Regions from separate parts of the Syntrophothermus sp. genome, predicted to be linked through region 1. Evidence: riboswitches for the same ligand, from Rfam matches in the RefSeq annotation. Region 1 holds a riboswitch; the other holds the start of a gene.
What was found. Region 1 has a riboswitch for cyclic di-GMP ahead of HPY90_RS11210 (transglutaminase domain-containing protein). Riboswitches for the same ligand answer to the same signal wherever they lie in the genome.
Positions count from the first base shown of each region.

Region 1 (5,662 bases):
CAAAGTTGCGTAACCGATGCCTCCGCACTTTCATTTTGCAAAAACTCCTTAACGGTGGCCAAGTCTCCCTCTAGCTCGTCCTCAGTGGACAGGGAGAGTCCTTACCTTAACTTTGTCTTCGGTCACAGAAATTATAGCTCCTCTTACCAGGTCCATCTTCACCCCTGGTAGTACCTGGCAAAGAATTTTGGCTACGGCCTGTGGGTGAGGTATGGCTAAGCGGAGGGTTATAACGCTCGGCTGTGAAGCATTAGTAATGGCGAGAAGAGCTGAAAAATCTAAGTCCTGGGTTATAATGACCATCTGGTGCTTGCATGCGTAACGTAAAATTTCTTCGTCGGAAGCTGCGGGAGAAAGAACGTCGCTTACTCTGACTACGGAATAACCCGCTTTGCGTAGCAATTCACACGTGAGAGGCGAAATATGAAGGTCTGCCAGATACCGTAAAGTTTTCAAGATTCCTGGGCCTCCCAAGGTATAGGTCTTGTCTGCTCTGTAGCAAGCCAGGCACCGTACATCAGGCTCTGCCGTATGTCTTCTTCCTCCAGTTCCGGATAAGCGTTAAGAATAGCAGGAATATCCATTCCGGAAGCTAAAAGCTTCAAAATAAAAGCCACTGTAAAACGCGTACCGCGTATGGTGGGCTGGCCCATGGATATTTGGGGGTTTACAGTTATGCGGTCAAGCTTCACAAACACCACTCTCCTGGTTACTATTCTACCATGATTTCCACCACTAGAAACTTACAGGTTGCATAACCGTACTACTTCACTACTACCAGCGTCGGGCCTGCCGCAGTCCTCCGCGAGTCGAATCCTGGGGCTGGCGCTTCCACTTATTCATCCCTGGCATTTGCAGGATGGAGGGGCTTTAAAAACCTGTGTAGGGTGCAAGAATTGGGGGTATTTGTCCGGGTAATTTTCCTATTGTTTTAGCACAATAGGAAGGATAAGGAACTGTTTTTTCAGAAATCTAGTCTGCAAATAACCCCCCGAAATTATCCTCCAACCTTCCTTTCTCGGTTCACGCTTCTAATAGATATGTTGGCTCTGGTGGTGCCAGAAGTACACATACCTGATCCTGGGCAGGGAAAACTAGGGAAAAGGCTGAAGGAGGTCGTGCTATGCCCAGGATAGCGGATATTATGCGGAACGAAGAAGGACAGGTTGTAGGGGCTGTTCTCGATGACGGGCGTGTTGTCAGCATGGACGAGGTAATGGCAGAAGTTAAAAAGGGGAACATAGCCGGGGTAACGGTGGACGTGGACCGGCAGGGACGCGAGTATCTCCGGGCGGACGTGGAAATGTGAAGGCCACTAGGACCATAGCACCGAGCTATTGGTACGAATAACCCAAATCGGACCCAAAGTTCTTGGCAGGGCGACATAACTGTGGTAGGATTTTTGTAGAAAACATGGTCAAAAGCGCGAAGACAACAAAATAGACTGTGTTTCCTGATAAAGGCAAAGCCATCCAAAGATGGTGACGCAAAGCTATAGGGGCTAAAGCGAACATTCGCCATGCCAGCCAGCTGCCAGGAGCCGGGTCTGGGTTATTTCGAGGAAAGATTTTACCAGGGCCGCTTGTCAGCATGGCAGGCGGTTCTGGTTTTTTGTTGGGGGGAGGGATAACCGTGGTGGCCAAGAAGCGGGTCCTTGCCGTAGCTCTGGCGTTAATGTTTTCTTTGAGCACTATGTACGGATATGTCGGTAAGGCATGGGCCGAATACAGTGTCAGTTTCGCCTCACCCTCAATAACTATTACCGCGCCTTCTAGAAACAACGCTGAATGTTCTGGAAAACTGCTTATTGAAGGGACATCTACCCTTACTCAGGTGTGGATATGCTTGCGCGGGCCGGAAAAGGAGCTGGAGACGTACTCGGTTCCTGTCAAGGAAGGAAGGTTCTCCCGTACCGTGAACCTTCGTTTTGGTCCCGGGGTCTATACCGTATGGGCGGGGGACAACCCGCGCCGCTTCGACGGGAGCATCCGGTTCACGGTAAACAGCCTTGAGGATGAAGATTGGCGCTATATTTCTCCCTCGGCCTACGTTGACAGTGATAGTGCGGTTATCAAGTCGCTAGCCGAATCCTTGGTGGATTCTGGGGCCTCAGACATGGACAAGTTTAGGAGCATTCATGCATGGGTGACGCAGAACATTGCCTACGATTGTGCTGCGGATTCGAACACGGATAGCTCCATGGTACCTGCCAGTCAAACCGTTACGCTTCGCAAAGGGATTTGCCTCAACTACGCGCTAGTCACCGCGGCTTTGGCGCGAGCGGTTGGTTTACCCGCTAAGGTAGTGTATGGCCAGGCAGGAGCGGAAAATGACGGGTTTTTGCCCCAACTCCATGCCTGGAATGAGATACTAGTGGATGGCAAGTGGGTATCGGTGGATGCCACGTGGGATGCTGGTTACATCAAAGACGGCAGGTTTATTCGTAAACCTTCTACCACCTATTTCAACCCAGACGAGTCACTTTGGCGGAAGACTCATCATCCTCTAGAAGTAACCCTGGATTAATCCTGATCCCGGTCGCTTCACCCGCCAGGAATAAGAAAAGTAAGTGACTTCTTTGTAAAGAAGGGATGACAAACCGCTGTGGGAAGTAGCCAAGAAACAGAGGGGGATTAATACCATCGTTCATACGGTGGTATTTTTTTGTTGTTGAGGAGGAACTTAACAGCGTGTGGCGAATTAAATTACCATAGAGACTAATCCTAAATTTTGGGGATGAGATCCAACTTTTTAGGCGAAGTTCAAGGCAAACGATAATAGCAACGGAAACGCGAGCGGATGATGAGAAGGGTTATAACAAGGTGATGCTTATGGGAGCATTCCGCATCCTGTTATCGAGTAATTCGAGCCAGTGGAGGGACGGGCTGGCAGCGGCTTTCGCAGCCAGTGGCAGGTTTGAAGTAGCTGGGTCGGTTGATCTCGACCAAATGATTCAGACGGCGGAGCAGCTGCAACCAGAGATAGTACTGTGGGAGCTGAAAGAAGATTTGTTGTACATGTTAACGGAGTTAAAGGCCTGCTGTCCGTTCACCGTGACCGTGGTAATGGTTGGCAATCCTAACCGCTTCAATCTTTTGGAACTAGTGAGAACTGGGGTGATGGGCTGTCTGCCCTTACGACTCTTGCCGCAGCAAATCGTGAGCGCGGTGGAGTTGGTGGTAGGGGCTGGACTTTTGTGCCTGCCCCGTCCTGACCTGAAAACCAGTTTGGGTTCGGATACTGGTGAAAACAAGGGGACGGTTTCAATCCTGTCCCGGCGTGAGGAGGAAGTGCTGGCAATGCTGGGAAAGAAACTGTCGACCCAGGAAATTGCAGCCAGCCTTTATTTATCGGAATCGACGGTTAAGACCCATTTACGCAACATTTTCCGTAAGCTCGGAGTACGTAACCGGACAGAAGCAGTAGCCGCTGCTTATCAGCTCGGGTTGGTCAAAAACGGGAACATGACCATAGGATAGCCGTTACGAGAAGGAACAGGTCGCAGCGGAGTGGTTGTCTTTGTATAGTATTTGTACGTAATAGGTATTAAAAAGTTAAAAGAAAGAGGCAAAGCTAATTAGCAAAGACTTGAGGCCGGGTAGGAGCTTGAAGGCTGCTTCCGGCCTTTTTTTGTTGCCATTTTCCCCGTCTCACATGCGTGGGAAGGGGACTAGCCCGAATCGCAATATGGGTTTAACTCGCCGTCTTTTTTCTGTCCTTTCGGTCGATAGAAGGTTAGGATAAGAAGCTGCTAGTATGGAAACGTAGACTAGAAAGAGGAATGTCCGGCAACTATTCGGTGTTGAAAGGGGTGATTGACGCCATAGGTTAGACTTCGATTCAGAATGGATGAGAGAATAGATCACTGTAGGAATGGTAAGGGGGTTTTTAACAAATGAGAAAAATCGTGGTTATATGTGTCATGGCGGTTATGACTTTGACCTTGGTCGGTTTCGGCTTTGCGAAATGGTCCGATACCGTTACCATCAGCTCCGACGTGGAAACCGGTAACCTGCAAACGACTATTGCGCCTGGCGGGGTAAACGATCCTGGTGCCGACCCGCAGTACGGTCCGGGGCATAATGAGGAAGGCAAGGACGTTGCTTCAATCGAGTGTGTCCAGGGCGAAGGCGAGAACGCTGACCACTCTCTGAATGTAACCATCGAGAACGGATACCCGTTCTACAAGCCCGGTTTTACCTTCGTAATCACCAGCACTGGCACGGTGCCTGTCAAGATTGAGGATATTCAGGGTCCGAACTGGCAGGGTGACCTGGCTCCTTTCATTAAAGTAGCCGGTTGGTCGTTTACTGTGGACAACCCAGCAGCTTACGGATTACCAGCAGAAAATTTCACTGTCGAGTCTGATGAGAATAACTCCACGTGGGATGGTCTGGTCGAGGCCATCGGACACCAGCAGCTGCACCAAAACGGCACCTTGACCGTGAATCTGGAGTTCTATATAGACGAAACCGACAATGGACAAGAAGACGGCAACCTTTGCCCGATGAACGCCTCGGCGACCGGAACCATTACCATCAAGTCCTCGCAGTGGAACGAGGTTGGGACTGCTGAAACGGTCGAGTAAGTGTTAAGACCGTGCTCCACCGCAGGTAACCTAGGAAGGGGGACACCTCGTGACGGCTATTAAGAGAACCTTGTGTGTATTTGCGATTCTGGTGGCTACCTTGACCGCTATGGGCCCGGGTTATGCCCGGTGGAGTGACGTACTCAAAGTGCGGATGCGCGGTGAAACCGGTATCCTAGCGGTGGGCATTAGGTGTGAAGAGGTTCGTGACGGCTATCAGGGACACTGCAACAAAGAATGTTCCCCCAGCAGCATAACGTGGGTAGACGGTGCTTACTCCTGCGACATTGACGGGGTACCTGCTTACGAGAGTGGAGACCTCTTGATCAACAGCGGGTGCCCCCACTATTCTCCCGTATGCAGGGTCAAGATAGGTAACGGGGGTACGATTCCTGCTCGGCTTAGAGGCCTCGACTTTGAATGGTCAAGTGACGAGTCTCCTGGCTGGGTGACTGTATTCAGGTGGGTTTTGACCCTCCCGGACGCCCAGACACTGTGCGGGGTCAACCTGAGTTCGCTGCAAAGAGCGTTACAGGGATGTGTGCTTGATCCTGGCCAGGAAGTTTTTCTTGAGTTCAGTATGAGATGCATGAGCGACACGGCCAACGGAATACTGACCGTTAGCCCGGATTATGTGCGCTGGAACAAACAGCTTGAATAGGAGCCTATACTCACATCACGCATCGCCGTTCCGGTAGCTTATGAAGCTAAGGATCCGCGGACGGTAGCGAAGAGTAGAAAGGTTGAGGAAGATTCCAACCGGATATGGACGGAGTTTCCAGGGAGGTGGAGAGTAGGTGACGAGGAAGATCATGGTACTTTGTGTGGCGGCCGTCTTGATTCTGACCCTGGCTGGCTTCGGTTTTGCAAAATGGTCAGACACAGTCGTCATCAATACTCAGGCCCAAAGCGGCGAATTGAAATGGGGCATTCTTGAAAATTCGGTTTTCCAGATGGATAACGGTCCTGACTATCATTCCGAAATGGGCGGCGGTATGCTTGATGTCTACCCCGATCCGGAAGGGAAGAATGTGGGACAGACTCAATGTTCATTACTCGACCAAGACAATGACG
Region 1 covers NZ_JABUEX010000038.1:18,492-24,153, reverse strand. Annotated here, with positions in the region: gene HPY90_RS11225 (DUF5615 family PIN-like protein) at 82-456, opposite strand; gene HPY90_RS11220 (DUF433 domain-containing protein) at 453-692, opposite strand; gene HPY90_RS11215 (DUF3892 domain-containing protein) at 1,124-1,309, shown strand; cyclic di-GMP riboswitch class I at 1,452-1,538, shown strand; gene HPY90_RS11210 (transglutaminase domain-containing protein) at 1,633-2,526, shown strand; gene HPY90_RS11205 (response regulator transcription factor) at 2,826-3,479, shown strand; gene HPY90_RS11200 (hypothetical protein) at 3,896-4,588, shown strand; gene HPY90_RS11195 (hypothetical protein) at 4,638-5,249, shown strand; gene HPY90_RS11190 (hypothetical protein) at 5,386-5,662, shown strand, end outside.

Region 2 (5,662 bases), on a different contig from region 1:
TCGCAGAACCATAGCCATCTGCCGGCACAAAACGGCCAGGGACCGGGCCCCTATTTTCTTGGTGACCGGCGGTCTCCACTGCTGCCACCAAGCCTTGCTTCTGACGTAAACCGGCAGGATTCCCTGCTCCCGCAGCAGTGACTCAGCCATGACCGCACTATCTGCCTGCAGTACACCCTGTTCCAGGCGCCCGGCGGCGTTTACTCCCGCATAACTGAACTCCGGCACTTTACCCAGCTCCCCTTTGCTTATCGAGCTGCCGACAGAACCGAGTTAAATCCCGGCACTACTCTTAGTAAGAACTCGTGACCCGCAGGGCCTCTTCTAAGGTGGTGATTCCTTCCAGCACCTTGCGCCTGCAGTCTTCCCACAGGGGCACCATGCCCTTGAGTAACGCCGCCTCGCGCACTTCGTCGGCCGATACCCCGCGGTTGATGAGCTTTCTCAGCTCCCCGTCAACTTCCATGATCTCGAAAACGCCGGTTCGGCCCCGGTAGCCGGTTCCCCGGCAGGCTACACAGCCCCCGGATCGCACCAGCAGCAGAGCCTCGTCTTCAGGCATTCCCAGTATCCTCTTCTCTTCGGGACCGGCATCGTATTTTTCCCTGCAATCGGGGCAAACCTTTCGCACCAAGCGCTGAGCTATGACTCCAGCTAAGGAGGAAGCTATGAGATAAGGCATCAGTCCCATATCCATTAAGCGGATCACGGTGCTGGCAGCGTCGTTGGTGTGAAGCGTCGAAAGCACCAGGTGACCAGTCAATGCCGCCCTGGCCGCGATCTCCGCGGTTTCCTCGTCCCGTATCTCTCCCACCATTATGATGTCCGGGTCCTGCCGCAGCATGGTCCGCAGGCCGCTGGCAAAAGTCAGCCCGGCCTGGACGTTAATCTGGGTTTGGCTTATCCCTTCCATGTCGTATTCGATAGGATCCTCCAAAGTAGCGATGTTTTTTCGCTCCGAATCCATCTCGGCCAGCATCGCGTACAGGGTCGTGGTCTTACCGCTGCCGGTAGGCCCCGTTACCAGAATTATACCCCAGGGGCGGCTCACCAGCCGGTTGAATTTTTCTATATCTTCCGGGCTCAGCCCCAGCTGAGATTTATCAATAAAAAAAGAAGCCCGGTCGAGAATCCTGATGGCCACCTTTTCTCCGTAGGCGGTCGGCATGGTAGCAACCCTCAGGTCTACAGGCCGCCCGTCCACCCGGGTTACTATCTTTCCATCCTGGGGTATCCTTTTTTCCGCGATGTTGAGGCCGGCCATAACCTTGATGCGGCTCACAACCGGAGCGTGGGCCCGTATATCCGTACTCAATACTTCGTGGAGAACTCCGTCCACCCGGTTCCTCACCCGCATCCGCTTCTCGCTGGGCTCTATATGTATGTCGCTGGCCCGGCTCCGGACCGCGTTTTCGATTAAAGAATTCACCAGCCTCACCGCAGGCGCGCTCTCGATATCGAGAGCTGCTGCCGCCTGGGCTGCAGCCTCTTCCTGCATCCTGGACGCGTCGCGGGCCGCCTGCTCAGCCGCCCTTCGCTGGGAAAACACGTTTTCGATGGTGTCCAGGATGTCCTTTTCTGAGGCCAGCAGCGGAGTTACCGGCATGCCTGTTACCAGGCGGATGTCCTGCACCGCCAGCATGTCCAGGGGGTCCTTCATGGCCACGATAAGAGCACCGTCTACCACCTGGACAGGGATGGCCGTGTGGCGGCGCGCCAGGTTCTCCGGGATCCTGCGCGCTACCTCCACGTCGATAGGAGCGATCTTCAGATCGATGCTCCTGATCCCCAGCTGTTCTTCCAAGGCCCTGGCCAGCTCGGCTTCCGTAACAAAACCGTTCTTTACCAGAATATCCCCCAGACGCTGGCCCGGCCCAGCTTCCTTCTGCAGCTTCAGAGCCTGCTGCAGCTGGTCTTCGGTTATGGCCCCGGCCTGGAGCAAGAGTTCGCCCAGCCGGGGTCTGCCTCTACTTTCCTGGTTCATCCTAAACATCAACGTCCCTTCGCAAGCAGGAAAAACTTGAGGCTTAAGCTAAGTAAGTCGAGCTATCTAAAGCAAAGTTACCGGGAAAGTTTCCTGTGCGTAGTCCCCGGACCGACGTAGCCATGTTACCGCGATAGTGGTGTGTAAAGTAAGTCGGATTCAACAACAAAAATAAAAGTGCTGGAACCATCGACTGAAAACAAACCTACCGGACTCTAATGGGGCCACCTTCGATGGGTAGCTTATCTGCCCCATACGCAGTTATCACTATGGCCAGATCAGTACCATCGCTGACTTGCACCCAGACTATGCCCTTATACTCATTGCTGCCTCCACCGGGCGCGGCATCCGCTGAAATCACGACGGCATAGTTGCCGCTCGGACCTTGGGCCGCGCTCCTCTGTTCGGCATCGATCTTGCCCGTAAACGGGTTTGTCATATCAATGCCATTGATCTTGCTCTCTAAGGCATTTCGAAACTCGCTTCCACTGCTGTAGTTTTTATGCATCATTCCCTCAATTATGCCCTGAATTTGTCTAGCATTAGCAAGAACTCCCGTTTCCCGCGCAGAATTCTGGACCAAATTCGATTTGGGAATCAACACCGCAGCCAAAACCGCAATGACAGCAATCACTATCATCAGTTCTACCAGCGTAAAACCCTTCTGCTTCTTTCTCCTAATTTTCGACAGTGACATAACATCTCCTCCTTTTCTTAAGATTGCCTGAAGCTTACCGATAATCCTTATTCCCCGTCAGGTTCCCTCTGAGTCTCACCCCCTTCACTACGGCACCAGCAGCTTCAGGTACCAGTCAACAATCTCCTGCCCCCAGAAAAAGGCCACCAGGCCCCCGAGGGATAAGAAAGGGCCAAAGGGTATGAGATCCTTGGCGCCTTTTCTGCCTGCGACCACCAGCGATAAACCGACCAGGGCTCCAGAAACAAAAGCCACAAAAAGCCCCACCAAGGTGCCGCTCGCGCCCAGGAACAAGCCCAAAATTCCTGCCAGTTTAACATCTCCCCAGCCCATGCCGCCCCTAGACACCACCAAAACCAGCGCCAGGAAAGCGGCGGCCCCCAGTCCTGACGCCAGGCCCCACTTCAACCGAGTCCAGGAATCCAGGTACACCAAAATTCCACCTGCCAACACGGCAAAAACGATTACCTTGTCCGGTATGACCATGTGTTTCAGGTCGGCCACGGTGATGACGGTTAGGCAGGACACCAACACCCAGGCGAGTAGGACATTCCAGGAGTACCCGAACCGCGCCCAGGCACCGGCAAAGAGCAGCCCAGTTACCATCTCGACCACCGGGTATTGCAGGGAAAAGGGGGTTTGGCAGTAACGGCACCTGCCTTTGAGATAAATGTAGCTCAATACCGGGACCAGATCAAGCAATCCCAGCCTGTGCCCGCAGGCGGTGCAATGTGAAGGGGGGGATATCACGGATTCTCCCTTAGGTAGGCGTTCGATGCAGACGTTGAGAAAACTCCCGACCGATAGGCCCAGAAAAAAAACCAACAACCCCGTCCCCACCTGCACTCCCCTCCCCTTTGTTCGTCTGCTGATAGTCGTAGATTAACAATAGTCTTTTCTAAAAACTTAACCTTATTATCAAACAGTGCTGGATCTGATACGCGTAAGATTCCATCTCCGAATTGTTTTCTCACCAGTTATTCATCAGCGTTAATCAGCGTCTAATTCATAAATCAGTGTCGTCTATAATACAAAACCCCAGAACCTAAGATATGCTACGCTGTACTTAGGAATTCTGGGGTTAATTTCCTAAGGCAACCCGGCCGCCATAGACTCCTCGCCCTTAGGCCCGAGGCTTTGCGCCCTCACCTTTCGGTGAGTTTGCCCTCAGTTGTTATGTACTTCCACGATATTATAACCGCATTCTGGCTACCCTGGCAACCGTTTCATTATATGATATGGACCAGCCCGTCCCTAACCTCGCCTTTCCAGATACCTGGAAAGCAGGCGGGAATCGGCAGCTCTTTCCCTTGCCCGCTCCTCTGTGATCACACCCATTCTCACCAGTTCGGCCAAGGCACGATCCAGAGGTATCATCCCTTCCTGAGCTCCCGTTTCAATGATTGAAGGGACTTGATGGGTCTTACCTTCTCTGATCAGTGCTCTCGCCGCGTGGGTGACTACCAAAACCTCGGCTGCACACACCAGTCCCTGCCCGTCCAGGCGCGGAAGTAACTGTTGAGATATAACTCCGTGCAGCACCGAAGCCAGCTGGGCTCTAACCTGGGATTGCTGGTGCGGAGGAAAAGCATCGATTATACGCTCCACCGTCTCCGCCGCCGTATTGGTATGCAGGGTGGACAGAACCAGGTGCCCGGTTTCGGCTGCGGTAATAGCGGTAGCTATCGTTTCCAGGTCCCGCATCTCACCTACCATTATAACGTCGGGGTCTTCGCGCAGGGCAGCCCTCAATCCTTCGGCAAAACTCTCCACGTCTTCTCCTACCTCACGCTGGTTCACGATACTCTTTTTATGCCGGTGCAGGTACTCGATGGGGTCTTCGAGGGTTATTATGTGCTTCTTAAAGTTTACGTTGATGTGATTGACCATAGCCGCCAGAGTAGTCGATTTGCCCGAGCCGGTAGGCCCGGTTACCAATACCAACCCCCGCGGCAGTTCGGCCAGCCGCCGCACCACCAGACCCACTGAAGGCGTGCAGGGGAAGAGTTCTTCGGCCGTAGGTATTCTGCTGGCCAAAACCCGGCAGGCCACAGCGAAACTTCCTCGCTGCCGGTATACGTTTACCCGAAACCGCGAAAGCCCAGGGAGCGACACCGCGATATCGGCGTTGCCTTTCTTCTTCATCTCCTCGGAGCGGCGGGAATCCGCTACCAAACAGGTGGCAATTTCTTCGGTTTGCACCGGATTCAGGGCATGGCCAGCCTCGGGCCACATATGTAAAAATTGTCCAACTTCCCTGCGGCCTTCGTCCGGGCCTCTGGCCGCCAGGTCTCCGAGGTCCCAAAGGACTCCGTTCAGCCTCACTACCGGAGGCTTACCCACGGTGAGGTGAAGATCGGCGGCCCCCAGCCGTACCGCGCATACAAGAAGGTCGTGAAAAAACGATTCTCTTTTGTATCCTCTTCCTGCTGGACCCCCTGTGACATCGTGCTCCGCTTCTTGACGCTCACCCGGCAAAACACCAACCCCCTGTTTATCAACCCCTATAAAGAGGCGTCTCTCTAACCAGCGCAACTACAGGTTCGACGTCTATCAGAATACATACGACCAAAGGATCGAACCTATTTACAGTCATTGCCAGTTTGAGCGGCGTAATGCTACAGCTTGGCCGCAATCTCCTCCAGCTGCTCCGAAAGGGAGGCTACCTCCTCTACTGAAGCGGTGATCTCTTCTGCCGCCGCCGCCTGCTCCTCGGTACCCCTCACCATCTGGTTTACGTAATCTCCTAGGTGTTCTGTGACCTCGTGTATGCTCTTGGTCATGGCTTGAGCCGTGTCTACCAGGCTTCTTGACTCCTCCGCCAGCTTACGGACTTCGTCTGCTACAACCGCAAAACCCCGACCCTGTTCCCCAGCGCGGGCTGCTTCAATAGCCGCATTGAGACCAAGCATTTTAGACTCCGCCGCGATCTGCCTGATAGCTCCCGCTATTTCTTCAATCTTCCTGACCGCTTCTACCGC
Region 2 covers NZ_JABUEX010000046.1:9,454-15,115, forward strand. Annotated here, with positions in the region: gene HPY90_RS12040 (type II secretion system F family protein) at 1-228, opposite strand, end outside; gene HPY90_RS12045 (GspE/PulE family protein) at 293-1,993, opposite strand; gene HPY90_RS12050 (type II secretion system protein) at 2,190-2,681, opposite strand; gene HPY90_RS12055 (prepilin peptidase) at 2,769-3,509, opposite strand; cyclic di-GMP riboswitch class I at 3,772-3,857, opposite strand; gene HPY90_RS12060 (type IV pilus twitching motility protein PilT) at 3,936-5,159, opposite strand; gene HPY90_RS12065 (methyl-accepting chemotaxis protein) at 5,300-5,662, opposite strand, start outside.
Region 2: another riboswitch for cyclic di-GMP. It lies ahead of HPY90_RS12055 (prepilin peptidase); the one in region 1 lies ahead of HPY90_RS11210 (transglutaminase domain-containing protein).